DNA from 3 places in the Bradyrhizobium sp. WSM2793 genome. Region 3 is predicted to be linked to each of the others. Evidence: predicted binding sites of a transcription regulator. Region 3 holds the regulator's gene; each other region holds the start of a gene.

Region 1 (10,374 bases), on a different contig from region 3:
GGCCGTTGGGTTCATGGGCGCATCGCACGCGCAGTGTCGGAAGGTCCGCAAGACCTTCGAGCGACCGCTCGCTGCTCCGGCCTGAGAGGCGGAACAGCGGAAGCGGGCCGGCTGAGGCCCGCGCGTTCGATACGTGGAAATCTTGTGTCCGGAGCCTGGATCGCGTCGGCCCCAAACAGGGGACCGAGGTATCGACCTCAAAGAGCGGGAGCGGGCACTTCCTCCAATGACGGCGGCGGCTTAACCCCGCGACCGGCCCGCTCGGACGGCCTCGATAATGTCGATGGCGGCCCGGACGCCGCCTTCTATATCCAGTTGGGAGTTATCTAGCAAGTAAGCATCGGCGGCCGGTTTCAGGGGGGCAATCGGCCGGTTCTTGTCGCGTTCGTCGCGCTGGATGATGTCGGCCAGCACGGCGGCCTCGTCGGCCTCCTCGCCCCTCGCCTTGGCCTCCATGGTCCGGCGGCGGGCCCGGACTTTTGGGTCGGCGACGACGAAAATCTTCACGTCGGCATGCGGGCAGATCACGGTTCCAATGTCCCGGCCGTCCAGCACCGCTCCAGGTGGATCGGCGGCGAATTGCCGCTGAAAATTGACCAGGACCTCGCGAACCCTCGGGATCGCCGAGACGATGGAGGCGCCCTCTCCGGCCTTCTGGGTCTTCAGGGCCGGATTGCCGAACTTCTCGGGATCGAGTTCCAGCGCCGCGGCGACCGCAGCCGCCTCGTCCCGGAGATCGTGACCGGACTGCATCAGGGCATAGGCCACCGCGCGATAGATCACGCCGGTATCGAGATGACGGTAGCCGTAATGGTGGGCGAGACGCTTGCCGAGCGTCCCCTTGCCCGAGGCCGCGGGTCCGTCGATGGCGATGATCATGAAAACTCGGCCCCTAGCGAACGCATCATCGGAATGAAGTCCGGGAAACTGGTGGCGATGAAGGCGGTGTCGTCCACGGTCACCGGCTGATCGGAGGCGCAGCCCATCACCAGGGCGGACATCGCGATGCGATGGTCCATGTGGGTCGCGACAGTGCCGCCACCGGGGACGTGACCGCGGCCTTCGACGATCAGATCATCGCCGGAGACCTCGACCTTCACGCCATTGACGCGGAGCATGGCAGCCGTGGCCTCAAGGCGATCCGATTCCTTGACGCGCAGCTCCTGCAGGCCGCGCATGATCGTCGTGCCCTCGGCGAAGGCGGCTGCCACCGCCAGCACGAGATATTCATCGATCATCGAGGGCGCGCGCTCCGGCGGCACCACGACGCCGCGCAGCTTCGAGGCGCGCACGCGCAGCTTCGCCATCGGCTCGCCGGCGTCCCCGCGAACTTCGCTCTCCTCGATCGAGGCGCCCATTTCGCGCAGTGTGGTGAACAGGCCGGTGCGCAGCGGATTGGTCATGACGTCGGACAGGACGACGTCGGAGCCCTCGACGATCAGCGCTGCGACCACCGGGAAAGCCGCCGAGGAGGGATCAGCCGGCACCACCACATTGGCGCCGTGCAGCTCGGGCTGGCCTTTGAGCGTGATACGGCGGCCGTGCACGCCCTCCTGTGCCGAGGCGATGTCGGCACCAAAATGCTTCAGCATCAATTCGGTGTGGTCGCGGCTGGCCTCGGTCTCAATGACCGTCGTGGTGCCGGGGGCGGCGAGGCCCGCCAGCAGCACCGCCGATTTGATCTGGGCCGAGGCGACGGGGGTCTTGTAGGTGATCGGCAGTGGATCGCGCGCGCCCTGGAGGGTCAGGGGCAGACGGCCGCCTTCACCGCCGGAGATGACCTTGGCGCCCATCTTTTCCAGGGGATCGAGGATCCGGCGCATCGGGCGGCTGCGCAGCGAGGCGTCGCCGTCGAAAACAGCCGAGATCGGGCAGCCGGCGACGGCGCCCATCACCAGCCGGCAGCCGGTGCCTGAGTTCCCGAAATCCAGTGGAGCCTTGGGCTGGGCGAAGCCCGCGACGCCGACGCCCTGCACCTTCCAGGCAAAATCGCCGGTCCGCTCCACGGTGGCGCCCAGTGCCTGCATCGATTTGGCGGTGTTGAGGACGTCCTCGCCCTCCAGCAGGCCCGAAATCCTGGTCTCGCCGACCGCGAGCGCACCGAGGATGAGGGCACGGTGGGAGATCGATTTGTCCCCCGGCACCCGTACTTTCCCGGTCAGGGGCCCGCTGGCGCGTGCCTGGAGCGGCCTCGTTTGGTCGGAATGGGTCACGATTGTGTCCTTGGATGCGCCCTCAAGGGGGCTGGGCGCAGGTACCACATGGTCAGCGCCCCGTCACGGGCATGTCGTTCTCCCGTAATGCGCTATTGACAGCGGGCCGCCAACTAGCCAAGTGAAACACCGCTTTTCAGACATTCCCAGGATTCCTGCCGTGGCCAAGTCCGAACTCGGAACCAAACGTATTTGCCCGACCACGGGCAAGAAGTTCTATGACCTCAACAAGAATCCGGTGATCTCGCCCTATACCGGCGAAGTCGTGCCGATCGCCCCGGTCGCGCCCGCGCGCATGCCCCGCGGCGCCGAAGCCCGGCACGCAGCGACGGCGGACGCCACGCCGGAGCCGGCAGAAGTCGAGGAGGTCTCGCTCGAGGAGGCCGACGCCGAGGAGAACACCGGCAAGGTCAAGGCCGCCGTGCCCGAATCCGAGGACGATATCGAGGTCGATGAGACCCTCGATGACGACGATGACGATGATTCGACCTTCATCGCCGACGAAGAAGAGGGCGATGAGGACGTGACCGACATCATTGGTGATGTCGGAGGTGATGAAGAGACTTGAGATCAGCCCTGATCTGTGAAAAAGGGTGCACCGCGCGAGTCACCAGGACTCGCCGGTGCGGGTGATCCACCAGGATCCCCGCAAGGACTAAAGGGGCCATAGCTCAGCTGGGAGAGCGCTTGCATGGCATGCAAGAGGTCGGCGGTTCGATCCCGCCTGGCTCCACCAGCCTTCGCTGGCTTCGCCAGCTTCGGCTAGGCAAGCCTGGGGAAGTCTCTCGTAGCGAAGTGAGCGAAGGCTGCCCCGCCATAGCCCGAAGGGCGTCGGCGGGCTCAAGCTGATATCCACGCTGCATCGAAGCAACACGCTAAACGTGCCTTGAAGCTGCTATCCTACCCTCCGGGGAGGAAGCAGAATGAAATACGTCTATATCCTCGAAAGTCTCGATTCCGAGCACTTCTATGTCGGCATCACGGATGATTTGCGGGCACGCTTGGCGAAGCACAACGCAGGCGAAGTACCGCACACCTCCAAATTTGGACCTTGGCGAATTAGGACCTATTTCGCCTTCGACGACGCTGCACGCGCTGTTGCGTTCGAGCGATATCTGAAATCTGGCTCAGGACGCGCTTTCGCAAAGAAGCATTTCTGATCGCCGAACCCCCTACTCCCCGATCACCGCATTCAGCCGGTCCCGTAGCGCGACGATCTCGTCCTTCATCGTGACCAGTTCCGACACCGAGCAGTCCGACGCCGCCAGGATCGACTGCGGCACGCTGCGGGCTTTTTCCTTCAGCGCATGGCCCTGCGCCGTCAGCGCGATCAGGACCTGACGCTCGTCTTCGCTCGAGCGGGTGCGCTTGACGAGATGGGCGGCCTCGAGCCGCTTGAGCAGCGGCGTCAGCGTGCCCGAATCCAGGAACAGCCGCTCGCCGATGTCCTTGACCGGCACGTCGTCGCGCTCCCACAGCACCAGCATCACCAGATATTGCGGATAGGTCAGGCCGAGCCGATCCAGCAGCGGCTTGTAGACGCGGTTGAAGGCGTGCGCGGCCGAATAGACCGCGAAGCAGATCTGGTTGTCGAGGCGTTGCGGATCGAGGGTCGATAGCTTCCGGGGCATGGAGAATCTCACGGGATTTCCTTCCATTCTGGGGCCGGCGGGCGGCATATTCAATTGCGAACAATTAAATGTGAGCCATGCTAATTTCAATTGCGCACAATCAAATTGTTTGCGATACAGAGCGCACCCCAACCGGAAGACCCGAGGAGACGACAATGTCCGTGAACGTCCTTTACAAGACCAGCGCCAAGGCCACCGGCGGTCGTGATGGCCATGCTGCTACCCTCGACGGCGCGCTCGACGTCAAGCTCACCACGCCGAAGGAGCTCGGCGGCGGCGGCGGCGCCGGCAACAATCCCGAGCAGCTGTTTGCGGCCGGCTATGCCGCCTGCTTCATCGGCGCGATGAAGTTCGTGTCGTCGCAGGGCGGGCCGAAGGTTCCGGCCGATGCCTCCGTCACCTCGACCGTCGGCATCGGCCCGCGCTCCGAGGGCGGCTTCGGTCTCGACATCGATCTCGCCGTCTCGCTGCCGGGCCTCGCCCGCGCGGAAGCCGAGGCGCTGGTCGAGAAGGCGCACCAGGTGTGCCCGTACTCCAATGCCACGCGCGGCAATGTCGACGTTCGCCTGACGGTCGTCTGATCGGCGGTGCGGAATGGCTGGCCCGGGATCCCCCTCGGGCCGGCCGCTTCCGCTGATCTGCCAATCCTGATTTGCCATGCCGCGGCATGCGGCCGGCAGTGCATACGCCCCTACGCAACAGGCCATTGCTGGCTTGTGCGAACCTCGCTAGGCCTGTGACCAAATATCGACACAGGGGAAGCGAAGGCATGAGTTCTGAAGCCGCCAGTTCTGAAGCCGCATTGGGCGCAATGAGCGGATTGCGCGTCATCGATCTCACGCGCGTGCTCGGCGGTCCCTACTGCACCCAGATCCTCGCCGATCACGGCGCCGACGTGATCAAGGTCGAGCCGCCCGCGGGCGACGAGGTGCGTGAATGGGGCCCTCCCTTCCACGAGGAGGACGCGGCCTATTTCGTCGGCATCAACCGCAACAAGCGCTCGATCGGCCTCGACCTCGCCTCCGAGGGCGGCCGTGCCGTGCTGCTCAAGATGCTGGAGACGGCCGACGTCCTGATCGAGAATTTCAAGCCGGGCACCCTGGAGAAATGGGGCATCGGCAACGACGTGCTCAGCAAGAAATTTCCGCGCCTCGTGCATTGCCGGATCTGCGGCTTCGGCGCCGACGGCCCGCGCGGCGGCAATCCCGGCTATGACGCCATCATCCAGGCCATGACCGGCATGATCGCCGCGACCGGCTCGCCCGAGAGCGGACCGATGCGGATCGGCGTGCCCTTGGTCGACATCACCACCGGACTTTATGCCGCGATTGGCATCCTGATGGCACTGTCGGAGCGGCAGCGCTCGGGCAAGGGGCAGTTCCTGGAGACGACGCTGTACGAGACCGGCCTTGCCATCATGCATCCGCACACCGCGAATTATTTCATGCATGGAAAGCCGCCGTCGCTCACCGGCAACGAGCATCCGAACCTCGTGCCTTACGCGATCTTCCCGACCAAGACCGACAACATCTTCATCGGCGTCGGCAATGACGGCACCTTCCGCAAGCTCGCCAAGGAGATCGGCAAGCCCGAGCTCGGCACCGATTCGCGCTTTGCCCGCAACAAGGACCGCATCGCCAACCGCGAGGCGCTGCGCGCAGAGCTTGCCGCCGTGTTCAGCCAGCACGAGGCCGAGCCGCTGTGCAATCGCCTGCTCGCCGCGGGCCTGCCCGCAGGGCCCGTGCAGAAGATCGACCAGGCGCTGACGAATGCGCACACGATCGCGCGCGGCGATATTATCGAGAAGGACTGGTACAAGGGCGTGGCCTCGCCGATCCGGCTCGACCGCAGCAAGCCGAGCCTGCGCCGGCTGCCGCCGAAATTCAGCCAGCACTCCCAGGAGGTGCTGGGCGAGTTCGGCTACTCCAAGGCCGAGATCGACGCGATGGTCGAGAAGGGCACCGTCTGCGGTCCCGAGCGCAAGCGCTAGGTGGCTCTCCCGCTTGCGGTGGGTGCCTCCGCAACGGGACAATCCCCTAGAGGATAGAACCCTCACCCGCGCCTTCGGCGCGACCTCTCCCGCAAGCGGGAGAGGTTTTCGAGCCCGCAGCCTGATCGCCTGCCTCACATCAATGCCGCACTGCGGCGCGACCACGCAGGTGCACCGCGAACCCATGCGGCCGCCCATGCCGTCTTCGCCTATTTGCCGGCTTCCCTTTTCCAGCGCTTGCCGCTTTCGTTTCGGCCGCTTACACAGTCATGTGAACGTCATATGGCGCTGCTAGCGCAAGCGCTTCTTTTGACGGCCAAGGGAGGTTTACTTGATGGCTCTTCGACACTTTGGGGCGGCTGCCGCATTTGCACTCACGGTTGGCATGACGGCCTCGCCGGCGCTGGCCGTGACGGAAATCCAGTGGTGGCACGCGATGACCGGCGCCAACAACGACGTCATCGTCAAGCTCGCCAACGACTTCAACGCGTCGCAGAGCGACTTCAAGGTCGTTCCGACCTACAAGGGCAATTACGCCGACACCATGAACGCGGGTATCGCGGCATTCCGTGCCGGCAACGCGCCGCACATCATGCAGGTGTTCGAGGTCGGCACCGCCACCATGATGGCTGCGACCGGCGCCGTGAAGCCCGTCTACAAGCTGATGGCCGAGGCCGGCGAGAAGTTCGATCCCAAGATCTATCTGCCCGCCATCACCGGCTACTACTCGACCTCGAAGGGCGAGATGCTGTCGTTCCCCTTCAACTCGTCGTCGACCGTGATGTGGGTCAATCTCGACGAGCTGAAGAAGGCCAATGTCGCGATCCCGAAGACCTGGCCCGAAACGTTCGAGGCCGCCAAGAAGCTGAAGGCTGCCGGTCATGACACCTGCGGCTTCTCCGGCTCCTGGGTCACCTGGGTCAATCTCGAGCAGCTCTCCGCCTGGCACAACGTGCCGCTCGCCAGCAAGGCCAACGGCCTCGACGGCTTCGACACCAAGCTCGAGTTCAACGGGCCGCTCCAGGTCAAGCATCTCGAAAACCTCGTCGAGCTCCAGAAGACCAAGGTCTACGACTATGCCGGCCGCACCAACACCGGCGAAGGCCGCTTCACCTCGGGCGAATGCCCGATCTACCTGACCTCGTCGGCCTTCTTCGGCAACGTCAAGGCCCAGGCCAAGTTCAACTTCACCGCTGTGCCGATGCCGTATTATCCCGAGGCAAAGGGCGCGCCGCAGAACTCGATCATCGGCGGCGCTTCGCTCTGGGTCATGGGCGGCAAGCCGGCCGATGAATACAAGGGCGTCGCAAAATTCCTGACCTTCCTCTCGGACACCGATCGTCAGGTCTACATCCACAAGGCCTCGGGCTATCTGCCGATCACCAAGGCGGCCTATGAGAAGGCCAAGGCCGAGGGCTTCTACAAGGACCAGCCCTATCTCGAGACCCCGCTGCTCGAGCTGACCAACAAGGAGCCGACCGAGAACTCGCGCGGTCTGCGCCTCGGCAACATGGTCCAGCTGCGTGACGTCTGGTCGGAAGAGATCGAGCAGGCGCTGGCCGGCAAGAAGACCGCCAAGCAGGCGCTGGATGCCGCCGTCGAGCGCGGCAACACGATGCTGCGGCAGTTCGAAAAGACCGCCGTCAAGTGAGGCGATGAGCGGCAGGCCGGTCCCCCGGCCTGCCGCTTTCGGCGGACACCATGCAAAAGCAAGCCATTTTCCAATCCAAGCTATTGCCTTACGTGCTGGTTGCGCCGCAGCTCGCGATCGTCCTGCTATTCTTCTACTGGCCGGCCCTGCAGGCGGTGATCCAGTCCTTCCTGCTCCAGGACGCCTTCGGCCTGTCGACGAGCTTCGTCTGGTTCGAGAACTATCTCGATCTGTTCAGGGAGCCCGCCTATTTCGAGGCGATCCTCCGCACCTTCTTCTTCTCGTTCGCCATCGCGGTCTCGTCGTTGTCCTTTGCGCTGCTGCTCGCCGTCATGGCGGACAAGCCCCTGCGCGGCTCGATGCTCTACCGCACCCTCTTGATCTGGCCCTATGCGGTGGCGCCGCCGGTCGTCGGCGTGCTCTGGATCTTCATGCTGCATCCCTCGCTGGGCGTTATCGCGCGCTACCTGCGCGCGCTCGGGATCGACTGGAATCCGCTGCTCGATGGTGACCAGGCGGCAACGCTGATCATCCTCGCCGCCGCCTGGAAGCAGATCTCCTACAATTTCCTGTTCTTCCTCGCCGGCCTGCAGAGCATCCCAAGAAGCGTGCTCGAAGCCGCCGCGATCGACGGTGCGCGCCCGATGCGCCGGTTCTGGACCGTGACCTTCCCGCTGCTGTCGCCGACCATCTTCTTCCTGCTGGTCGTCAACATCGTCTACGCCTTCTTCGACACGTTCGGCATCATCGACACCATGACCCGCGGCGGTCCCGGCAAGTCGACCGAGACGCTGGTCTACAAGGTCTATTCCGACGGCCTGCTCGGCGGCAATCTCGGCAGCTCCGCGGCGCAATCGGTGATCCTGATGGTCATGGTCATCGTGCTGACGGGCATCCAGTTCCGCTTCGTCGAACGCAAGGTGACCTACTGATGGTCGAGGAAGAGGGCTTTCGGCGCTACGTCGCGCACATCATTCTCTGGATCGGGATCACGATCGTCGCCTTCCCGGTCTACATCGCGTTCGTCGCCTCGACCCAGGACAACGCGCTGATCGCGAACGGGCAAATGTCGCTGCTGCCGGGCGGTCATTTCTTCGAGACCTATTATCAAACCATCTTCGTCGGCACGAGCGGCTCGACCCGCGAGCCTGTCGGCAACATGATGCTGAACTCGCTGGTGATGGCGCTGCTGATCGCCGTCGGCAAGATCGCGATCTCGATCATCTCGGCCTATGCGATCGTGTATTTCCGCTTTCCGTTCCGGATGCCGATCTTCTGGATCATCTTCATCACCCTGATGCTGCCGGTCGAGGTCCGCATCTATCCGACCTACAAGATCGTCGCCGATCTGCACATGCTCGACAGCTATGCGGGCCTCGCGCTGCCGCTGATCGCCTCGGCCACCGCGACGCTGCTGTTCCGCCAGTTCTTCATGACGGTGCCGGACGAATTGCTCGAGGCCTCGCGCATCGACGGCGCGGGTCCCTTGCGCTTCTTCTGGGATACGCTGCTGCCGCTGTCGCGCACCAACATGGCGGCGCTGTTCGTGATCCTGTTCATCCTCGGCTGGAATCAATATCTCTGGCCGCTGCTCATCACCACCCGCGACGACATGCAGACCATCCAGGTCGGCATCCGCAAGATGATCACCACCACCGACGCGCTGACCGAATGGCCGATCGTGATGGCGACCGCCATGCTGGCCATGCTGCCGCCGGTGTTCGTCGTCGTCGCCATGCAGAAATTGTTCGTGCGCGGCCTGGTCGAGACGGAAAAGTGAAGATGGCGAATGGTGAATGGCGAGTAGCGAATGGGGTCGCTGCGTCAGCCTTGCGTGTCAACCAATCCCCATTCGCCATTCCCTACTCGCTACTCGCCGGTGCAATCCATGGCTAACGTCACCCTGCGCAACGTCCGCAAGACCTATCTCGGCGGCTTCGAGGCCATCAAGGGCGTCAACGTCGATGTCGGCGACGGACAGTTCTGCGTGCTGGTCGGCCCCTCCGGCTGCGGCAAGTCCACCTTGCTGCGCATGGTGGCGGGCCTCGAGACCGTCACCGGCGGCGAGATCGACATCGGCGGCCGCGTGGTCAACCAGGTCGAGCCCGCCGATCGCGACATAGCGATGGTGTTCCAGAACTACGCGCTCTATCCGCATATGAGCGTCTTCAACAACATGGCCTACGGCCTGCGCAACCGCGGCATGGCGGAGGCCGAGATCAAGTCCCGGGTCGAGGAAGCCGCGCGCGTGCTCGAGCTGTCACCGATGCTGGAGCGCAAGCCGCGCCAGCTCTCCGGTGGCCAGCGTCAGCGCGTCGCCATGGGCCGCGCCATCGTACGCCAGCCGAAGGTTTTTCTATTCGACGAGCCGCTATCGAACCTCGATGCGAAACTGCGCATCGCGATGCGGGTCGAAATCCGCAAATTGCAGCGCCGGCTCAACACCACGTCGATCTACGTCACCCACGACCAGCTCGAAGCCATGACACTCGCCGACATTCTCGTCGTGATGAATGGCGGCCAGGTCGAGCAGGTCGGCAATCCCCTCGCGATCTACGAGAAGCCGGCGACCACCTTCGTCGCCTCCTTCATCGGGGCGCCGCCGATGAATTTGATGTCGACGCGCCCCGAGGAGATCAGATCACAGCTCGGCGGCAGCGCCTCTGACGCCGGCATTCTCGGCATCCGCCCGGAAGACTTCGTCATCACCGACCAGACACCGGCTGGCGGCGTCGCTTTGCCGCTGACCGTGGAAGCGATCGAGCGCGTCGGCGCCGAAACCTTCGTCTACGGCTCGCGCGAGCAGGAAGAGCAGCGTGTCGCCGCCACGCCGGGCGAGCTGCCGCCCGGCGAGATCATCGTCCGCATTCCCGGAACCGAGGCCCCCGC
Region 2 (10,374 bases), on a different contig from region 3:
GCCTGTTCGCGGTCATGCCGGCTTTCGCGGGTGCGACAGCGCCCAGCTCGGCGTCGATCCGCAGCGGAGATCGCATCTGGCTCGACGCCGGCAGCGGATTGCCGGCAGGCTGGTACACGCTGCTGCCCGCCTCCTACGCGATGCTTCCGGGCGCTTATGCGATCCAGGCAGTCGCCGGTTCGACAGGCCGGGCGACGACGTCCGCGGTAATGGCCGACGGCACGGCGGTCGTGTCCGGCTATCGCGCCAATGCGCTCGACGGCAGCCGCGACCAGCAGTCGTCCGCGTGGCGCGTGATGTCGGGCTCTGTGCTAAGGCAATACAGCGAGTACAATGAAGCCTTCGCCAACACCTTCTTCGCCTCCGATGCGTTCAAGCTGACGCAGTATCGGCTCACGGGTCAGCAGATCGTCACGCCGCGTCTGCCGGTCGACGGCGGCTCGGTTGTGTTCAAGGCGACGCAGGACCTGATCTTGAAGGGCGAGTTGCATTCTCAGGCCGCAGCGGGTGCCCGCGGCGGCCTGGTCGATATCGCCGCCAACAAGATCGCAATCCTGGGTGCCGACCAGAGCGCCGGCACTTTGCGGGCCGATGGTTATCTGGTCATCGATGCCGCTGCTCTGTCCGGCTTCGGCGCCGGCAGCCTGCTGGTCGGTGGTTTCCGCAGCGGCGACGTCGGCGGTCTGCGTGTTGATGTGCAGGCTCACGACATCGTCGTGCGCAACAGTGCAAATTCGGCGTTGACGGGACCGGAGATCATCCTGGCCGCAAGCGACACGATCGATGTCTCCGCAGGCAGCGTCATCGTCGCGCGCGGCGAGGCGCCGACCGGCGCCGGCGATCTCGTGATGGCCCCGCAGGCGTCCGATCGCGACTGGGGTGCTTTGATCCGCCTGTCCAACGGCGACGCGGTGCGGGTCCGCCGCAAGAACGTCGATACGACTGTTGGCGGCCGGGTGACGATCGGTGCCGGTGCCACCTTCGACGGCGGCAAGAGTCTTCTGATCGACGCGACGGGGAACGCGCTCGTCACCCAGGCGAGCCTGACGGGCGCAGCGCTGTCCCTGGCTTCGGGCCGGATTGGCTTCGGCGGCGGCAGCGGGCTGGTGCTCGATGCCGCGGCACTGGCCGCGCTCAACAACACCCAGCACCTGACCTTGCGCAGCTATTCAACCATCGATTTCCACAGCGCAGTGGACCTGTCGGGCCTCAAGGCCGTGACGCTCGATGCCGCAGGGCTGGTGGGCCGTGGCAACAGCGAGATCGCGGTGAACGGCAATCGGGTTGTGCTGGAAAATACGGCGAGCACGTTCAGCGAGCCGGTTGGCGCCGGTCATGGCAGTTTGAAGCTCACGGCAACCGAGCTGACCCTGGGTGAGGGCGCCAAGGCACTGCGTGGTTTCGACACCATCGTGCTGACGGGAACGACACGCATTACCGGCGAAGGCAAGGGCTCGCTCGATGTCGCCGGCGCGGCGGTGACTCTGTCAGCGCCGGTCATGACCGGCCGGGGCGGCAGCCAGCAGTCGGTCACCACGACCGGAATCCTCACGGTTGCCGCTTACGGGACGGCTAGCCCTGCGCGCGACCAGGACAGCCTCGGCTCCCGCTGGACGCTCACCGGCCGCGCCGTCGATTTCGCCGGACGCATTGACGCGCTTGGCGGAACGGTCAAGCTGAACGCCACCAATGGCAACGTCAATCTCGCGGCGGGTTCGCGGATCGACGTCGGGGGCTTCGAGAAGAAGTTCTTCGACGTGTCCGAATATGCCGATGCCGGAACCATCTCGCTGGGGGCCCGCGGCGGCTCGGTGCTGCTCGCGTCCGGCGCGACCCTCGACCTCGGCTCGGCCCGCGACTCCGAAGGACGTCCCATCGGTGGCGGTGCGGGCACGCTCGCGATCGAACAGGACAGCAGCCAGGTCACGCTGGAAGGCACGATCAATGCCAGGGCCGCCTCGGGCAAACGCGGCGGCTCCTTCTCGCTCGACATCGCCGCGTTGTCGGATTTCGGCGGGCTCAACCAGCGCCTGAATGGTGCCGGCTTCACCAAATCGCGCAGCTTCCGGATTCGTTCCGGCGACGTCACGCTCGACGGTGCGACCACGGCCGAGGAATTCGCGCTGGCTGCCGATCAGGGAACGGTGACCGTCGCAGGCTCGATCGACGCGCGTGCGACCTATGGCGGCTCGATCTCGATCTATGGCGGCCAGGGTCTCACCGTGACGAATGCGGCGCTGCTGCGGGCAGGTGCGACCGACACGGTGGACGGGCTCGGCTCCGGCCGGGTCACACTCGGAATCTCGAACGGCGTGCTGCGGGTATTGGGCGGCGTGATCGACGTGGCGGGCGGCGAAGGCGGCAAGGTCACCCTGCGTGCGCCTGTCATCGAGCAGCCAGGGGCCGACAAGGTGAATGTCAGCTTTGCCGGCACGATCAACGGCGCGCGCGAGATCGTGCTGGAGGGCTACAAACGCTTCGACCTTGCGACGCTTGCATCCGATCCGCGCTTCGTCGGCGTCACCGTCAATAGCGGCGGCCAGGCCGAACTCGATCTCACGAAGGCCGCGGCGGGCAAGTTCAATGTGCTGGCAGATTACGGCGCCGGCACGCTGGTCGAATTCGTGCGCGACTTCGACGTCAGTGCCGGCTATGCGGATCTTGGCTCACTGACGAGCCAGTCGAACTTCCACGCGCGCGCGGGCATGGAGCTCAATTTTTCCGGCGACATCGTGCTCAAGAGTAACTGGAATCTCGGCGCAGGCGTGGTCAATCAGGCCTCGGCGCTCGCGGCTGGCGTGATGGCGATCGAGCCGGTACTGGGCAAGGCCTATGTGGTTGCCGGCAAGGAAAGCGCTTTGCTCCGTGACCATACGACCATGGCTTATCGCACCGGCGGCAGCATTCTCGGAGAGCCGGGCGTCCTGACTATGCGCGCCGGGGGCAATATCGATCTGAAGGGCAGCGTGACGGACGGCTTCTTCCAGTTCGCCAACCCGCTGGATTCGACATACGTCGCCGCCAAAGGCACCATCTCGACGAACCTGAGCATGGTGTTCAACGTCGGCCGCACCAGTACCACGTCCAATCTCTCGCCCTACGACAGCGCGAGCACAACCAACCCTTCAGTCTATGCCGGTATCACCTTTGCGACGGTCGGCACGAGGAAGACCGAAACCGTGACGGCGCCGCCCACGCTGGTCGGTGTTCCCTATAGCGCAGAGGCCAACTCGCCGGGCGCAAGTGCGCCGAATGCGCTCGCTTATTCGGTCCTGTTCCCCTCCATCACCGAGCCGGACGGCTCGAGGGTGGCGGTGCCGTCCTGGAGCTTGGGGCTCGTCGCGGGCGCCACGCCGATGGGCGAAAGCGCCGACCCGACGCGCCTCGCCAGCGGCGCGACGGGCAAGATCACGCTCAGCGAGCAGGCGGGTTACACCTATGTCAGCGGCCTGAATTCCGTCGCCGCGACCGCTCTTGTCGACTCGGTTGCCAGCTTTGGCGCGGGCAGTGCGCCTGGTTCGACGACGATGAATCCCGCCGATTGGCCTGCGAGCCTGGAGTCCACCTCTGGCACCCGTCTCAACAGCAATTCCAGCGCGCAGATTTCTTTCGGTCTGCCGACGGATCCAGCCTACGGCTACGTGCTCGACCTCTGGAACAACTATGCCGCCGCGAAGGGCCTGAACACCAATCCGGCGCAACCACAGGCCGACTTCAGATGGACCAGCACGGCCGCCAGCGGCGGTAGCCGCCTCAACGTCATCACGAAGTACTCGACCTTCAAGGACTTCTACCTGACGAAGATCGTCCCCAATCTTGCGACCATCACTTCGCTCTATGCGACGACCAAGCCCGGGCCGACCACGACCACCGTCAATCCGATCACCATGGTTCGCACCGGCACCGGCGACGTCAGCATCGCGGCGCGTGGCGATCTGCAGCTCAAGGGCGGCGCCTCGATCTATACCGCCGGCCGGCGCGATCTTGCCGCGTTCAACGATTTCACCACCGCGCCGGCGAACGCGACCTACGGGGTGGGCGGCGGCCATCTCGCCGTTGCGGTCGGCGGCAATATCGACGTGGCCCTGCCGGCAGACCGCTCGCAGATGCAGCACTATTCGGAGTGGCTAAACCGGCAGGGAGCGACGGATAACGCCTACGTCTTCGGTCCCTGGGCTCATTCCGCCTACGGCCAGATGCCGGCTCAACAAAGCTCCTGGTGGATTGACTACGCCAACTTCCTGCGCGGGGTCGGCGCGCTCGGCGGCGGCAATGTCGAGGTCCGCGCCGATGGCGATCTCAACAATCTGACGGTCGCGCTGCCGACCAATGGCCGTGTGCGGGGCGGGCGCTCCACGACGGAGGCAAAGCTCCTGGAACTGCGCAACGGCGGCGCGATGACCGTTGAGGCGGGCGGCGCTGTTCGCGCCGGCTATTACTACATCGGGCGCGGAGCCGGAACGATTACCGCTGGCGAATTTGCGGTCGGGCGCGATGTCAAGGCGCTGGTAGGGACGCAAATCGTCACCTATCCGATCGCCCCGATCCTGTCGCTCGGTGACGCAACCCTGGACGTGCGAACCGCAGGCGACCTGCGGCTGCAAACGGTCCTCGATCCACTTCTGGTCGGCAAGGGGATGTCCCACGAACTGACGTTCATGAGCAGTCAAAGCGAGCGCACCGCGCTCAACCTGACATCGACGGGCGGAGACGTGATCCTGGTCGGGCAGTCGACATATCTGTCCAAGGACATAACGACGCCGGCCTTGCAGGTGTTTGCGAATGTGAACTCGTTGGCCGCAAATATCTATCCGTCGAAAACGCGCGTCACGGCGCTGAACGGCTCCGTGCTGAACAGCACGCTGTACACGATGCCGAGCAGAAATCCGGAGCTGCGGCTTCTCGCCGCAAACGACGTCCTCGTCGGCGAAATCGTCATGTCCCGCGCTGCGCTTGAGATGATTCCGTCACCGTTCGAGCCTGTGGGAGGCACCGTTTCCTCTCCGGTCAACCTCGGCGGTTCCTCGCCGGACACCCTGAGCGGGCTCCACAACGTCCTGGTCAATCCCTTCTCCGCGCCGGCCAGCAATATCGCCGGCCACACGCTGCATCTGTACAACCTTCGCAATCCCGACCATCTGCCGAACGAGGCAGACTACGAGCCGAGCCGTGTCTATGCCTTGAACGGATCGATCGTTGGAACGCTAATAACCCAGAGCGGCTCGATCCTCACGGCCGGCGTCATGGCCAACGAGCAGACCTGGTTCCGTGCCGGCACGGATATCCGCAACATCAACTACTCACTGCGCAACGTTCATCCGACCGACGTGTCGTTACTCGAGGCCGGCAACGACATCATCGGCGGCCCGGTGCGAGGCTCGATCTTTGTCCAGGGACCGGGCGCAATGCAGGTGAGCGCGGGCCGTGACGTATACGCGCCGGAATTGGCGATCTTCAGCACAGGCAATCAGGAATATGATTCCAACAACCGGCCAAAGGATTTCACGCAGATCCTCGGCCTGCCTCAGCAGAGCGCGGCGATCACCGTGATGGCGGGCCTCAAGGGCAAGCAACCATCCTATGATGCGTTCCTGGCGGTCTATCTCGATCCGGCAAACATCGGGAAGATGCCCGATTATCTCAAGACCACGTTGGCGGACGGCACGGTGGTACCGCTCTATCTGACCGACGCATTCGAGCAACGTTCCTCCGGGCCGCACAGGACCCGCACCGGCATCGTCTCCTTCGTGGAGGACGTGACCGGCGAGAAGCTGTCTCCGCTTGATGCCTGGACCAAATTCCAGACCCTGCCGATGCTGGTGCGCGAACGCTTCGTTCGGCAGGTCTACATGCAGGAGCTACGGGCCGCAGGCGATGACCAGAACACACCCGACACGAGCGGTAAGCCACGCAATGGCGGTTATAATCGCGGTTATGCCGCGATCGAGACGCTGTTCCCGGGCAGCGACTGGGCGGGCGACGTCAGGACCGGAAATGCCAAGTTCCGCACCATGTCGGGCGGCAGCATCGAGGTCTTGACCCCCGGTGGCGGCCTGCAAGTTGCTGCGCTCGGCAAGCCGGCGCCGGTGGAGTTCGGCCTCGTCACACTGGGACCGGGCGACATCGACCTCTTTGCGCGCGACAGCGTCACCGTGAACCGCTCGCGTATCCTGACCTTTGCCGGCGGCAACGAGATCATCTGGTCGACGCAGGGCGACATCGACGCCGGCCGCGGCGCCAAGACCGCACGCGTGCCGTCGGCACCGGAGATCCAGACCGATCTCGATGCCGTCACGCGCGTGCTCGAGAAGGCCGATATCTCCGGAAGCGGCATCGGAACGATCATCGGCTTCACCGGGGTGACGGAAGGTGACGTCAACCTGATCGCTCCCCAGGGTACCGTGAATGCCGGCGACGCCGGCATCCGCGTCAGCGGCGACATCCTCATTGCGGCGCGCTTCGTCGTCAACGTGGACAACATCCAGGTGTCGGGCCAGAGCAAAGGAGTGCCGAAGGCGGAGGTCAAAACTGCGCCGATCGCGATCGATACCAAGGACAAGGCTGCAAATGACGCCGTGAAGGACGTGACCAAGCAGGGATCTTCGGATCGGCCGTCGGTGATCATCGTCGAAGTTCTCGGGTACGGTGGTGGCGGCGGCGGTCAGTCTCCTCAGCCCGACGCCGGCGACGATGAGAAGCGGCGGGCGCCCGACAAGCAGAGCTACGATCCGAACGGCATGTTCCGCGTGCTCGGCAATGGCGAGTTCACGGCCGAGCAGTTGAAGAACCTGACGGAGGACGAGCGAGCCGTGCTGTTGCAGCGGCTGGGGCGCAAGGAGTCGCTCTAAGGCAGGGCCCGGGCAGGCATCCGGGTCCGACGTCCGGTCGTGCCGGTTCGTATCGATCGGCCGGGTGGGGCCCCACCCGGCCGGATGCACCGGTTAGATCACTGTCATGCAAACGATATAGAGGAGGCATCGCCCGCGCTTCAACGATCCAAACAGCCGAAGTGCGGTTTCTGGTCGACGAGAGCAGCACGATGAAAGCAGTTACATTGCATGGCGTCGCGGCGTCGGATGCCGACGGTCCTCGAGGCGGTCGCCGCGCCGCGTTCCGCTTGCTGGTGCTATTGCCCGCCTGGCTGATGACGGTCATCCTCGGCGCCAATGCCGCGGAAGAAGACCGGGTGGCGCGTGCGGAAAGGCCGATCGCATTCCGCATTCCGGCACAGTCCCTGGCTGGCGCGCTGCAAGCCTATGGACAGATCACCGGCATTCAAGTGCTCTATGAAAGCAACTCCGCGGTCGGTCGAACGTCGGTCGCGGTTGAAGGAACGTATGCCGCCGATGAAGCGCTGAACCTGCTGCTCGCGGGCACGGAGCTGAAGGTGCGCTATATTCGTCCCGACGCCATCACGCTTGCTCTTCCCAGCGCAGAAGGTGTCGGCTATGCACCTCCGGCGGCTCCGCTCGCAACATCGGACCTGTTCCTGGGAAGATTGCGCGTGCGTCAGACCGGCGATGCCGACGACGCCGCCAGATTGCAGGATTATAGCCAAAGAGTGCAGATGGACATTCAGAATGCACTTCGAAAGAACGCAAGGACGCGCGATGGCAATTATCGCGCGGTGCTGGATATCTGGATCGATCCCGCGCGCACGATCGAACGCACCGAGTTATTCCGCTCGACCGGGGACCATGAACGGGATCTTGCGGTGTCGGCGGCGCTTCGGGGCCTGACGATCAGCAGGCCGGCGCCAGCGAATACGCCACAGCCGGTCCGCGTCGTCATCATGGTGAAGTCCCTGCAATGAGCGACAGCGATGTCCGCCCCGGAAACGAGAAGGGACGAGCGGCGGTCTTTGGATCCTATCGAGACGACGACCTGGATGCCGCCTCGCCATCGGGAGAGTTCTATCGCCTGCTGGGTATTCCCGCCCTGGCGGCCGTTCTTTTCGTGGGCGGCGTTTACTGGATCAGGATGCAAGTGCCAGCCGGCTCTCCGGGACAACAGTCGGCTGCGATCGTGCAGGTTCAGCTGCTTCCGCGGCCCGATGCCGTTCCGATAGCAGTCGCTTCGGATTCTCAACCGGAAACGGCAAATGTCGCCAGCAGCGCCGATACGCCATTGAAGGATCCAAATCCGACGCCATCCGACGATCCCGTTCCGGTCCCGAAAGCGAGAAGCTTCACGCCCGGAGACGCTCCGCCCTCAAATGTCATGTCGACGCCGTCGGCCGTGAGCGGACCTGCCAGCAGCGCCGCCATCAAATTTCAGCAGTCGCTGCTTCGGCACGTTTCGCGCTATCAGCGCTATCCCAACGCGGCGCGCGCGATGCACCTTGAAGGAACGGTCGTCACGCAGTTCGCCATGGCCAGGGATGGTACGCTACTCGGCGTCTGGGTTCGGACGAGCTCGGGTCAATTGCTGCTCGACAAGGAGGCGATCGAGACCATCCGGCGAGCCCAGCCGCTGCCGCCGATTCCGCCCGAGCTGCCGGATCGGCTCAATATTCATCTGGAGCTCGAGTTTTGACCCGTCATGAAGTCCGTGCTTGGGCGATGGACAGGCATTCGTGCAGTGGCGGGCCGGACGCGATGTCGTCGCTCGCGCCTTGTGTCATAAATGTGTAGCCCGGCAACGCTACGACCTTCCGAACCTTTTGCAGTAGTTGCGTAGGCAATGTTTGCGCCGGAAATACCAGAGTATGTTGGGCACGTGAAACGTGGCTGATAGCAATCGAATACGGCTGCGGGGGCAGTTGGTCGAGAACTATGAAGGCCTGATCCGGAAGCTTACGCGCCGGTTAGGATCGGCCGATTTCGCCCACGAAGCCTTGCACGAAACGTTTCTGCGTCTCGACCGAGTCACGGATGCCGAGCCCGTACGCAGTCCTGCCGATTACATCTTTCGTACCGCCATCAATATCGCGAAGGATCGCCAGAAAGCGCAGAACTATCGTGTCAGCGCGTCGGAGATAGATGCGCTTCTCGATATACGTGATGACGAACCCGATCCGGCCAGAGTGGTCGAGGCGCGTTCGGAAATCGAGGCATTCAAGCGCGCGCTTGCCGAGTTGCCGCCACGGCCCCGCGAGGTTCTTCGGAGTATTTCGATCGAGGGGCAACCAGCGCACCAGGTCGCAGCACGCCTCAATGTCAGCATCCGGACCGTCGAGAGCGATCTGAAGCTGGCGCTTGGCCATTGTGCCGACAGCCTCGAACATACATTGCGACGCCGTCTCGGCGGCCCGCGTCCGCGATCCTGAGCGCGTCGATATTGCAACCCGGCGCATCGGAGGGCTTTTTTCGCCTGGCGCAGGCAGAAGGTTTGATCGATAGGCTATCCTTGCACGGTTTTTCTTCGGGATAGCCGGGCGCCATTCGTCTATCGAATAGATGCACCGGCAGGCGTCTCAGGCCGCGAGCTAAACAGAGGACTTCCGGGGGGGAATGACGCAGGTGACGGCAGTGACAGCGATTGCAAGGTGGGCTAAGCCGGCAGTCGCGGCCGCTCGCTTCCCCGACCGCGGATGTGTCTTGCAGTTGATTGCCGGGGCGTTGCGGCCGATGTCCCGGTCCGGAGGGTGCTGTTCGAAATTGAGGGGAATCGATAACATATCGCCTCTGACCGTCTTTGGCCCGGTGTGGGTACCGGTCTGGCGAGTGCGATAGATGGGCTAGGGATCTTGACCGCGACCAACGAAACAACTGAGCCGGATGCGCTTCTGCACGAAGCCCTGGACTTCGTCGTTCGCCTCAAGACGGGTGAACCGACCAGGGCAGACGTCGAGGCGCTGCAAGCGTGGCGTCAGCAAAGCGGCGCGCACGAAGCCGCCTTCAGGAACGCGGCTCGGGTCTTTCGTCATGCGGGCGTCGCTGCGCAGGAGTTGGCGGATCGGCCGGGGACAGGAGACGTCGCACGGCTGACACGAAGACCGGTGTCCCGGCCCATTGGACGGCGCGCCTTTCTGGGAGGTGCGGGCGCCGCGGCAGCGGCCGCGGTGGGGTACGCAATCGTTCGTCCGCCGCTTGGCCTTTGGCCGTCGCTCGGAGAACTCTCCGCCGATTACCGGACCGGAAAGGGCGAGTTGCGCAAAATCGCGGTCGCGCCGAACGTGTCTCTGGAGCTGAATACGCAGACCAGCATCGCGCTGCGTTCGGCGTCAAACGAAACCCGGATTGAACTGATATCGGGCGAAGCCTCTGTAGCGGCGACGTCCGCCGCCACCCCCTTTGTGCTGCTGGCGGCGAATGGTCAGATCTCCGCGGTGGAAGCGGATTTCAACGCGCGTTGCCTCGATGGCGCCGTGTCGGTGACCTGCCTGAGCGGCAGCGTTGATGTTGCGCAAGGCGAGAGAACGGTGCGACTTGG
Region 3 (10,374 bases):
AGCGCGACCAGACCCTGGTAGCGACTCATGTCGGGGCCCTGGTCGATGGTCATGGCGAGATGGCCGCGGCCGAGCAGCGTGCCGGAATCTTTGGTATCGCCGAGACGCGCGGCATCGAAGCGCGCATAGGCCCGCAGGCGATCCGGCGCCATGTAGTCTACGACCAGGAACGACACCGGGCCGTCGGTCTGGGCCTGCAGGATGAAGCGCCCCTCGAATTTCAGCGCCGAGCCGAGCAGCGTCGTCAGCACGATGGCCTCGCCGAGCAGCTTGCCGACCGGCGCGGGGTAATCGTGCTTGGTCAGGATCTCGTCGAGCGCCGGGCCAAGCCGCACCAGGCGCCCGCGCACGTCGAGCGCGTCGACCTCGTAGGGCAACACGGCGTCATCGATCGGAACCGCTGATGGCGCGCGAACCGGGCCTTCGGGGCCGGCTTTCATCTGAGGGGATTGGGAAACCATGGGTCGTTATCTGGGGTCGGTCGGTGGGAAATGGAAGGGGCGCGGGATGGTGGGTTCGGGGGCGATAAGGTTGCACAACGTTGCGGCAAATTCGATGTCGTCCCCGACAAGCGTAAGCGCAGCTCCGGGGCCCATAACCACAGGATGCGGTTTGGCGAAGACCGCTCGCCTCCGCCAGCCCGCCACAAGAGAGATTCCGCGGTATGGGTCCCTGCGTTCGCAGGGACGATAGTTGTGTGTGAGGCGGCCGTCGGGCTTGCAGCGCCGTTACTTCACCGCATCGAAGCACCAGGCCAGGATGCCCTTCTGCGCGTGCAGGCGGTTTTCGGCCTCGTCGAACACGACCGATTGCGGACCGTCGATCACGTCGTCGGTGACCTCCTCGCCGCGATGGGCGGGCAGGCAGTGCATGAACAGCGCATCGGGCTTGGCCAGCGACATCAGCTTGCCGTTGACCTGAAAGGGCTTGAGCACGTTGTGGCGGTGCTCGCCTTCCTTGTCGCCCATCGACACCCAGGTGTCGGTGACGACACAGTCGGCGCCGCGCACGGCGGCTTCCGGATCGGTGCCGAGCATGATCGGCGCGCCGGTCGCCTTGATGAAGTCGCGCATCACTTTTTTCGGCGCGAGCTCCGGCGGCGTTGCGACATTGAGCTGGAACTTGAAGCGCTCGGCGGCGTGAGCCCAGGACGCCAGCACGTTGTTGTCGTCGCCGGTCCAGGCCACCGTCTTGCCCTCGATCGGGCCGCGATGCTCCTCATAGGTCATGAGATCGGCCATCACCTGGCAGGGGTGCGAGCGCCGCGTCAGGCCGTTGATGACGGGCACCGTCGCGTTGGCCGCAAGCTCCAGCAGCGCGTCATGGTTGAGGATACGGATCATGATGGCGTCGACATAGCGCGACAGCACGCGCGCGGTGTCGGCGATGGTCTCACCGCGGCCGAGCTGCATCTCGGCACCGGTGAGCATGATGGGCTCGCCGCCGAGCTGACGCATCGCGACGTCGAACGACACGCGTGTCCGGGTCGACGGGCGCTCGAAGATCATCGCCAGCGTCTTGCCTTCGAGCGGCCGCACCGGCTGCTGCGCCTTCTGCTTCGCCTTCATGGCGGAGGACGCCGCGAGCATGGTCTTGAGCTCCGACAGCGGCAGCTCGTTGATATCGAGGAAGTGCTTCGGGGACTTGCTCATCAGCTTGCCGCCCGCTTGGTCTGGCTGGACGAGATCGCGGCGCAGGCGCGCTCTAACCGCCCGACGCTGTCCTCGATCTCGGCTTCGGTCACGATCAGCGGTGGCAGGAAACGCACGACATTGTCGCCGGCCCCGACCGTGAGCAGTTTCTCGTTGCGCAGCGCCGCGACGAGATCGCCGGAGGGCACCACGGCCTTGATGCCGATCAGAAGGCCCTCGCCGCGCACTTCGCTGACGACATCGCCATGACGGTCGATCACGGCGGCGAGCTTCTGCTTCAGCAGCAGCGACATCTTCTGCACGTGGTCGAAGAAGCCGGGCTGGAGCATGACGTCGAGCACCGCATTGGCCGCGGAGATCGCCAGCGGATTGCCGCCGAAGGTCGAGCCGTGCGAGCCGGGCCCCATGCCGGCTGCCGCATCCGCGGTCGCCAGCACTGCGCCGATCGGGAAGCCGCCGCCGAGCGCCTTTGCCAGCGACATCACGTCAGGCGTGACGCCGGTGCGCCGATAGGCGAACAGATCGCCGCTGCGGCCCATGCCGGTCTGCACCTCGTCGAAGGCGAGCAGCAGGCCCTTCTCGTCGCAAAGCTGGCGCAACGCCTTGAGGAAGGTCGGCGTTGCCGAGCGCACGCCGCCCTCGCCCTGGATCGGCTCGATCAGGATGCCGGCGGTGTGCGGGCCGATCGCCTTCTTGACGGCCTCGATATCGCCATGCGGCACCTGGTCGAAGCCTTCCATGGGCGAGCCGAAGCCTTCGAGATATTTTGCAGAGCCGGTCGCGGCCAGCGTTGCCAGCGTGCGGCCGTGGAAGGCGCCTTCGAAGGTGATGATGCGATAACGTTCCGGATGCCCCTTGGAGAAGTGATGATGGCGGACCAGCTTGATCACACCTTCCAGCGCTTCGGCGCCCGAATTGCAGAAGAACACGAAGTCGGCAAAGCTTTCGTTGCAAAGCCGGCTCGCGAGCTTCTCGCCGTCCGGGCTCTGGAACAGGTTCGACATGTGCCAGAGCTTCGTCGCCTGCTCCTGCAGCGCCTTGACCAGATGCGGGTGGCAATGGCCGAGCGCATTCACAGCTACGCCCGAGGTGAAATCGAGATAGCGATCGCCATTGGTCGCGATCAGCCAGCAGCCTTCGCCGCGCTCGAAGCCGAGGTCGGCTCTGGCGAAAACGGGGAGCAAATGCGGCGCTGCGCTGTTAGTCATGATGTCACTTGAATGTTGCGGACGGTGTGACGCGTGCATTGCGCAACGCACCATCGACCGGCCCGGAAAACGAAACGTGCCGCCTTTTAAGGGCGGCACGCGGGACTATCTTATGCTTGGCAAGACGGGTGTCAATGCCGCCCGGAAAGCCTCAGGAAACGCTGAATCCGTAGTCTTGCGGTGCCGATTTTGCGGGTTTTCACCACGGAACATGTGGAAGCGAGTCGGCGGACTCTTGCGCGGGAGTCACGCCATATTGTAGCGTTTGGATTGTCAGATACGACATCTCGTGCAGCGGTTCTGATCCCAAGAGTCCTCTTGTACCGGCGTAAACGTTCGGGCGTCAGTCACGCGCCCGGCGAGCCTTAAGGGATTCTGACGGCACGGGTTTTTGAAGGCTTAGGCAATCGCTGCGAGGCCCCAGGATGGCTGGCGCGTAGCGAGGGAAAGGGTGCAATGACGGTTTTGACCTGGTCCGACGATCGCGTCGAGCAGCTGAAAAAGCTCTGGGAGGCCGGACTTTCGGCCAGCCAGATCGCAGCTGAGCTCGGCAATGTGACCCGCAATGCCGTGATCGGCAAAGTGCACAGGCTGGGTCTGTCCGGCCGCGCCAAGAGCCCTTCATCGGCAGCGCCCCGGCCGCGCAAGGCGCGTCCCGCGCAGCACATGATGCGGGTGACCCGCCCCATCGCGCGCGGCAACACCGCGCTGGCGCAGGCCTTCGAGGTCGAGGTGGAGGCCGAACCCGTCACCTACGACAACGTGGTGCCGATGGGCCAGCGGCTGTCGCTGCTCGAGCTCAACGAGGCGACCTGCCACTGGCCGGTCGGCGATCCCTCGAGCCCGGATTTCTTCTTCTGCGGCGGCAAGGCACTGTCCGGCCTGCCCTACTGCGCCCAGCACTCGCGCGTGGCGTATCAGCCGGCGGCGGATCGCCGGCGCGCGCCGGCGAAGCCGGGTCCGCGCTGAGTTCGCGGAATTCTCTGATCGTCAAGACTGCAGCCGTCACACGATGACGGCTCCACCAACTCGGTGTCATCCCCGCGAACGCGGGGATCCATAACCACAAGGCGCAGTTGTCGCGCGAGATGGTCACTCCGGGTCTTCGCCAAACCACTGCCTGTGGTTATGGGTCCCTGCTTTCGCAGGGACGACGCCGGAGAATGCGGCGGCGGCCCGCCAAAGCCAACGCCAGCAAACCTTACGTCTGCTCCGCCTTCGCGAAGCGGTCGTCGAGCGCGTAGCCGGCGCCGCGGACGGTGCGGATCGGGTCCTGCTCGCGGCCGAGATTGAGCAGCTTGCGCAAGCGGCCGATATGGACGTCGACAGTGCGCTCATCGATGTAGATGTCGCGACCCCAGACGCTGTCGAGCAGCTGCTCGCGCGAGAACACGCGGCCGGGATGCTCCAGGAAGAACTCCAGCAGGCGATATTCGGTCGGGCCGAGATCGATCGGCCGGCCCGAGCGCGCCACGCGGCGCTTGTCGCGGTCGAGCTCGATGTCGCCATAGGCCAGCACTGTCGCGAGCCGCTCAGGACTGGCGCGCCGCAGCAGGCCCTTCACGCGCGCCAGAAGCTCCGGCACCGAGAACGGCTTGACGATGTAGTCGTCGGCGCCGGTCGCAAGCCCCCGCACCCGCTCGCTCTCCTCGCCGCGCGCGGTGAGCATGATGATCGGGAGCTGCTTGGTGTCGGGCCGGGTGCGCAGGCGGCGGCACAGCTCGATGCCCGACAGGCCCGGCAGCATCCAGTCGAGCACGATCAGGTCCGGGATGTGCTCCTTGAGGCGGGTGTCGGCGTCGTCGCCGCGCATGACCGTCTCGACGTCATAGCCGTCGCCTTCGAGGTTGTAGCGAAGCAGCTCGGTGAGAGCTTCCTCGTCCTCAACCACCATAATGCGTGCGCCCATCGGGTCGTCGCTCCTTCAAGTCTTCAGGTATTCGGGACCGTCGTGGCGAAGGTGGTCATGTCGCCCTTCGGCCGCTTGTCGGTGATCGCCTGGCCCTCGATCATGTAGAACACGGTCTCGGCGATGTTGGTGGCGTGGTCGCCGATCCGCTCGATGTTCTTGGCGCAGAACATCAGATGGATGCAGAACGAGATGTTGCGCGGATCCTCCATCATGTAGGTGAGGAGCTCGCGGAACAGCGAGGTGCAGATCGCGTCGACCTCCTCGTCGCCCTTCCACACCGCCATCGCCGCCGGCAGGTCATGCGCGGCATAGGCATCCAGCACCGACTTGACCTGCTGCTGCACGAGGTCGGTCATGTGCTCCAGGCCGCGGAACAGCTTCAGCGGATGGAAGTCGGTCTCCAGCGCGGCGACGCGCTTGCCCATGTTCTTGGCGAGGTCGCCGATGCGCTCGAGGTCGGTCGCAACGCGCATGGCGCCGACGATCTCGCGCAGATCCACCGCCATCGGCTGCCGGCGGGCGATGGTGAGCACCGCGCGTTCCTCGATGCGCTTCTGCAGCGCGTCGAGCTCGGCGTCGATGGTGACGACGCGCTGGCCGAGCGCGACGTCGCGGCGGATCAGCGCGTCGACGGAATCGACGATCATGCGCTCGGCGATGCCGCCCATCTCGGCGACCAGGCGGGTGAGCTCCTGGAGGTCGGTGTCGAAAGCCTTTGCGGTATGTTCAGTACCCATGTCGCGTCTCCTCAGCCGAACCGGCCGGTGATGTAATCCTGCGTGCGCCGGTCGCTCGGCGACGTGAAGATCTTGCTGGTGTCGTCGAACTCGATCAGCTCGCCGAGATACATGAAGGCGGTCTTGTCGGAGACGCGCGCCGCCTGCTGCATGTTGTGGGTGACGATCGCGATCGTGTAGTTCTCGGACAGTTCCTGGATCAGCTCCTCGACCTTGGCGGTCGAGATCGGATCGAGCGCCGAGCAGGGCTCGTCGAACAAAATCACTTCAGGACGCACCGCGACGGTGCGGGCGATGCACAGGCGCTGCTGCTGGCCGCCGGAGAGCGACAGGCCGGAGGCGTTGAGCTTGTCCTTGACCTCGTTCCACAGCGCGCCGCCGCGCAGTGCCTTCTCGACGCGGTCGTCCATCTCGGACTTCGAGATCTTCTCGTAGAGGCGGATGCCGAAGGCGATGTTCTCGTAGATCGTCATCGGGAACGGCGTCGGCTTCTGGAACACCATGCCGACCCGGGCGCGCAGCAGATTGAGGTCGAGCCTGGGGTCGAGGACGTTGGTCTGGTCCAGCATGAGCTGGCCGGTGGCGCGCTGGCCCGGATAGAGGTCGTACATCCGGTTGAAGATGCGCAGCAGGGTCGACTTGCCGCAGCCCGACGGGCCGATGAACGCCGTGACGCGGTTGGCGCCCAGCGTCAGGTTGATGTTCTTCAGCGCGTGGTGCTCGCCGTAATAGAAATTGAGATTGCGCACCGTCACCTTGGCCGGGGCTTCCGGCAGCGGCTGCGAGGCCAGATGAGCGTTGGAACTCATGGATACGGACAGGTCGGTCATTTTGCAGTCCTCTCGGCGCCGAGGATGCGCGCGCCAATGTTCAGGGCAAGCACGGTGAGCGTGATCAGCAGCGCGCCGCTCCAGGCGAGCTGCTTCCAATAGGCATAGGGGCTCTGGACGAAGTTGTTGATGGTAACCGGCAGGTTGGCCATCGTCTTGTTCAGGCCGAGGCTGAAGAACTGGTTCGACAGCGCGGTGAAGAGCAGCGGCGCGGTCTCGCCGGCGACGCGGGCGGTGGCGAGCAGCACGCCGGTGATGAGGCCCGACCGGGCCGCACGATAGGCGATACGCTTGATCACCAGCGAGCGCGGCAGGCCGAGCGCCGAGGCCGCCTCGCGCAGGGGATTCGGCACCAGCAGCAGCATGTCCTCGGTGGTGCGCAGCACGACCGGGATCACGATGACGGCGAGCGCGAGCGCGCCCGCGATCGCGGAGAAGCCACGCATCGGCACCACCACCGCGCCATAGATGAACAGGCCGATGATGATCGAGGGCGCCGAGAGCAGGATGTCGTTGATGAAGCGGATCACCGAGGTCAGCTTGTCGTTGCGGCCGTATTCGGCAAGGTAGGTGCCGGCGAACAGGCCGAGCGGCGCGCCGATGCCGACGCCGATCAACGTCATGATGATCGAACCGACGATCGCGTTGCGCAGGCCGCCTTCGGTCGAACCGGGCGGCGGCGTATCCGCGACGAAGATCTGAAGATTGAGGCCGGCCAGGCCGTTGAAGAGCAGCGTGACCAGGATCAGCGCGAGCCAGGTGACGCCGAAGGCGGCCGCGGCGAAGCAGAGCCCGCGGATGACGATATCCTTGCGGCGACGACGCGAATAGATCGGATTGAGCGCCATGACGTTACTTCCCCGCCTTCTTGTCCAGCCGCATCAGCATCAGCCGCGCTGCGGCCAGCACGAAGAACGTCAGCACGAACAGCAAGAGGCCGAGCAGGATCAGGCCGGACTGGTGCAGGCCGTCGCTCTCGGCGAACTCGGATGCGATCGCCGCCGAGATCGTGGTGCCCGGCGCGAAGATCGATGAGGAGATGCGGAACGAATTGCCGATGATGAAGGTCACCGCCATTGTCTCGCCGAGCGCGCGGCCCAGCGCCAGCATGACGCCCCCGATGATGCCGACGCGGGTGTAGGGGATCACCACGCTGCGGACGACTTCCCAGGTGGTGCAGCCGACGCCGTAGGCGGCCTCCTTCAGCACCGGCGGCACCGTCTTGAACACGTCGACCGAGATCGAGGTGATGAAGGGCAGCACCATGATGGCGAGGATCAGCGCGGCGTTGAACGTGCTGAGATAGGACGGCGGACCTGCGAAGATCGCGCCCAGCACGGGCACGCCGTCGAAGATCCTGATCATGAAGGGCTGGAAGGTATTGGCCAGGAACGGGCCCAGCACGAAGAAGCCCCACATGCCGTAGATGATCGAGGGAATGCCGGCGAGCAGCTCGATCGCCATGCCGATCGGGCGGCGCAGCCATTGCGGGCAGAGCTCGGTGAGGAAGATCGCAATGCCGAGACCGACGGGAATGGCGATCAGCATCGCGATGAAGGAGGTGACGAGCGTGCCGTACATCGGCCCGAGCGCGCCGAGCACGGGCGGATCGGCCGATGGCGCCCAGCGCTGTGTCCACAGGAAGGAGAAGCCATATTCCTTCATCGCCGGGAACGCGCCGACGATCAGCGAGACGATGATGCCACCGAGAATGAGGAGCACCGAGATCGCGGACAGCCGCGTGATCCAGTAGAAGGTGACGTCGCCGAGCTTGAACGCGCTCAAGGCCTTGGCGCGGTCATACGGTCCGGCGTCGTCGATTACATCGCTCTGAACGGCCATTTCTGCCACGCCGATCCCCTGTGCCCGATAATATACGCTTGTTGTCAGTCTTTTTGTCGGTCTCGCGCTCCGGACACGGCATGACCGATCCGGAGCGGAAGTCTTGCGGGTCCCGGCTCTCGCGGAGCGGCACGCTGGACGATGCTTCATATCGCCAGGGCCGCACCGCGTCCGGGACGCGAGAGCCTTACTTAGCTCTTGATCTCGGCAGCCCAGGTCTTCTCGATCAGGGTCACGACGCCTTCGGGCATCGGGATGTAGTCGAGTTCTTCAGCCGCCTTGCCGCCGCTCTTGAAGGCCCAGCGGAAGAACTTGATGGCTTCCTGCGAGGCCGCCTTGTCGGTGGCGTCCTTGTGCATGAGGATGAAGGTCGCCGCCGTGATCGGCCAGGACTTCTCGCCGGGCTGGTCGGTCAGGATGACGTAGTAGCCGGGCGCCTTGGCCCAGTCGGCGTTGGAGGCGGCCGCCTGGAAGGCTTCGACGGTCGGCTGCACCGGCTTGCCGGCCTTGTTGACGAGACCGGTGTAGGTCAGCTTGTTCTGCTTGGCATAGGCGTACTCGACATAGCCGATCGAGTTCTTGGTCTGGCTGATGTTGCCCGACACGCCTTCATTGCCCTTGGCGCCGACGCCGACCGGCCACTCGACCGCGGTGCCCTCACCGACCTTGCTCTTCCAGTCCGCGCTGGCCTTGGAGAGGTAGTTGGTGAAGTTGAAGGTGGTGCCCGAACCGTCCGAGCGGCGCACCACGGTGATGGCGTCCGAGGGCAGCTTCACCTTCGGATTGAGCTTCTTGATCGCGGCGTCGTCCCACTTGGTGATCTTGCCGAGATAGATGCTGGCGAGCGTCTCGCCGTCGAACACCATCTCGCCGGGCTTCACGCCCTCGAGGTTGACGACGGGGACGATGGCGCCCATCACCATCGGCCACTGGACGAGGCCGTCCTTCTCGAGCTGCTCGGCCTTGAGCGGCGCGTCGCTGGCGCCGAAGGTCACGGTCTTGGCCTGGATCTGCTTGATGCCGCCGCCGGAGCCGATCGACTGGTAGTTCAGACCGTTGCCGGTCTCCTTCTTGTAGGCGTCAGCCCATTTGGAATAGATCGGGAACGGGAAGGTGGCACCGGCACCCGTGATGTCGGCAGCGAAGGCCACCGTCGTCGATGCGGCGAGCAAGCCGGCAGCGACCATGGTTTTGATGAAATTCATGCTGGTCTCCATACAGGGGAGCGAAGCGCCAACCGCGCCCGATCGCGCTCCCCGCGCCGCCCCTTTAGGAGCGGTCGGCTGTGCTTTTACGAAGGTTTCGTGACAGTCGGATGACACACTCAAGCGATTGAAATCGCTTGTGTTTCAGGCTTAAACTAAAGTCTTAGCCTGGGGGAAACAGGCGGTGAAAGTGGCACCCTGACGGGGCACGCTTTCGATCAAAAGCCGGCCGCGATGGCGGTTAAGAATATGTTTCACCAGCGATAATCCGAGCCCGGTGCCGCCCTGCGAGCGACTGTCGCCGACGTCGACCCGATAGAACCGCTCGGTCAGCCGCGGCAGGTGCTCGGGCGCGATGCCGGGGCCGAAATCGCGGACCATGATCCGGATTTCCTGAGTTCCATCAGTGGCTGCGGCTGAGGTCAGCGACACGATGACGCGTCCGCCGGAGGCACCGTATTTGAGCGCGTTCTCGATCAAATTCTCGAACAGGCGGAGCAGCTCCTCGCGGTCGCCCGCGATCATCACCGGTCCCTCGGGCAGATGGATCTCGACCTCGACCTGGCGCTCGCGCGCCAGCGGCTCGAGCCCGTCGGCGACCTGGCGGATGATCGGCAGCAAATCGACCAGGGTGTCGGGCCGGACGTGGGCCGACAGCTCGACCCGCGACAGCGACAACAGATCGTCGATCAGGCGCGCCATGCGGGTGGCCTGGTTGTGCATGATGCCGAGGAAGCGCTCGCGCGCCTTGGGATCGTCCTTGGCCTGGCCCTGCAGCGTGTCGATGAAGCCCGACAGCGCGGCCAGCGGCGTGCGCAGCTCGTGGCTGGCATTGGCGACGAAGTCGGCGCGCATCTCCTCGACCCGGCGCAGCGGCGTCTGGTCGTGGAAGGTCATCAGCATGCATTTGTCGGCGCCGCCGAAGCTGGTCGGCACCGGCACCGGCGTGATCATGAGCTCCAGCCAGCGGTCGACCGGGACGTGGTCG

What was found. The regulator PhoB, encoded in region 3, activates phosphate uptake and scavenging genes when phosphate is short. The targets are predictions, from matches to a motif close to TGTCATNNANCTGTCAT.
Region 1: ugpB (sn-glycerol-3-phosphate ABC transporter substrate-binding protein UgpB) is a predicted target of PhoB. The motif match lies at 6,100-6,116, and genes of this name have one in related genera.
Region 2: A3AS_RS0122970 (STN domain-containing protein) is a predicted target of PhoB. The motif match lies at 6,951-6,967, and genes of this name have one in related genera.

The regions. Positions count from the first base shown of each region.
Region 1 covers NZ_KB902851.1:46,596-56,969, forward strand. Annotated here, with positions in the region: gene cmk ((d)CMP kinase) at 241-879, opposite strand; gene aroA (3-phosphoshikimate 1-carboxyvinyltransferase) at 876-2,213, opposite strand; gene A3AS_RS0142190 (TIGR02300 family protein) at 2,374-2,781, shown strand; tRNA gene A3AS_RS0142195 (tRNA-Ala) at 2,874-2,949, shown strand; gene A3AS_RS0142200 (GIY-YIG nuclease family protein) at 3,137-3,373, shown strand; gene A3AS_RS0142205 (MarR family winged helix-turn-helix transcriptional regulator) at 3,386-3,844, opposite strand; gene A3AS_RS0142210 (organic hydroperoxide resistance protein) at 4,000-4,425, shown strand; gene A3AS_RS0142215 (CaiB/BaiF CoA-transferase family protein) at 4,614-5,834, shown strand; gene ugpB (sn-glycerol-3-phosphate ABC transporter substrate-binding protein UgpB) at 6,169-7,485, shown strand; gene ugpA (sn-glycerol-3-phosphate ABC transporter permease UgpA) at 7,536-8,417, shown strand; gene ugpE (sn-glycerol-3-phosphate ABC transporter permease UgpE) at 8,417-9,265, shown strand; gene A3AS_RS0142235 (sn-glycerol-3-phosphate import ATP-binding protein UgpC) at 9,374-10,374, shown strand, end outside.
Region 2 covers NZ_KB902790.1:22,746-33,119, forward strand. Annotated here, with positions in the region: gene A3AS_RS0122965 (filamentous haemagglutinin family protein) at 1-6,848, shown strand, start outside; gene A3AS_RS0122970 (STN domain-containing protein) at 7,010-7,813, shown strand; gene A3AS_RS48800 (energy transducer TonB) at 7,810-8,535, shown strand; gene A3AS_RS45440 (RNA polymerase sigma factor) at 8,726-9,268, shown strand; gene A3AS_RS0122985 (FecR domain-containing protein) at 9,689-10,374, shown strand, end outside.
Region 3 covers NZ_KB902771.1:215,439-225,812, reverse strand. Annotated here, with positions in the region: gene A3AS_RS0107155 (Hsp33 family molecular chaperone) at 1-461, opposite strand, end outside; gene argF (ornithine carbamoyltransferase) at 729-1,652, opposite strand; gene A3AS_RS0107145 (aspartate aminotransferase family protein) at 1,652-2,860, opposite strand; gene A3AS_RS0107140 (GcrA family cell cycle regulator) at 3,317-3,829, shown strand; gene phoB (phosphate regulon transcriptional regulator PhoB) at 4,062-4,769, opposite strand; gene phoU (phosphate signaling complex protein PhoU) at 4,793-5,509, opposite strand; gene pstB (phosphate ABC transporter ATP-binding protein PstB) at 5,521-6,339, opposite strand; gene pstA (phosphate ABC transporter permease PstA) at 6,336-7,187, opposite strand; gene pstC (phosphate ABC transporter permease subunit PstC) at 7,192-8,181, opposite strand; gene pstS (phosphate ABC transporter substrate-binding protein PstS) at 8,373-9,386, opposite strand; gene A3AS_RS0107105 (ATP-binding protein) at 9,537-10,374, opposite strand, start outside.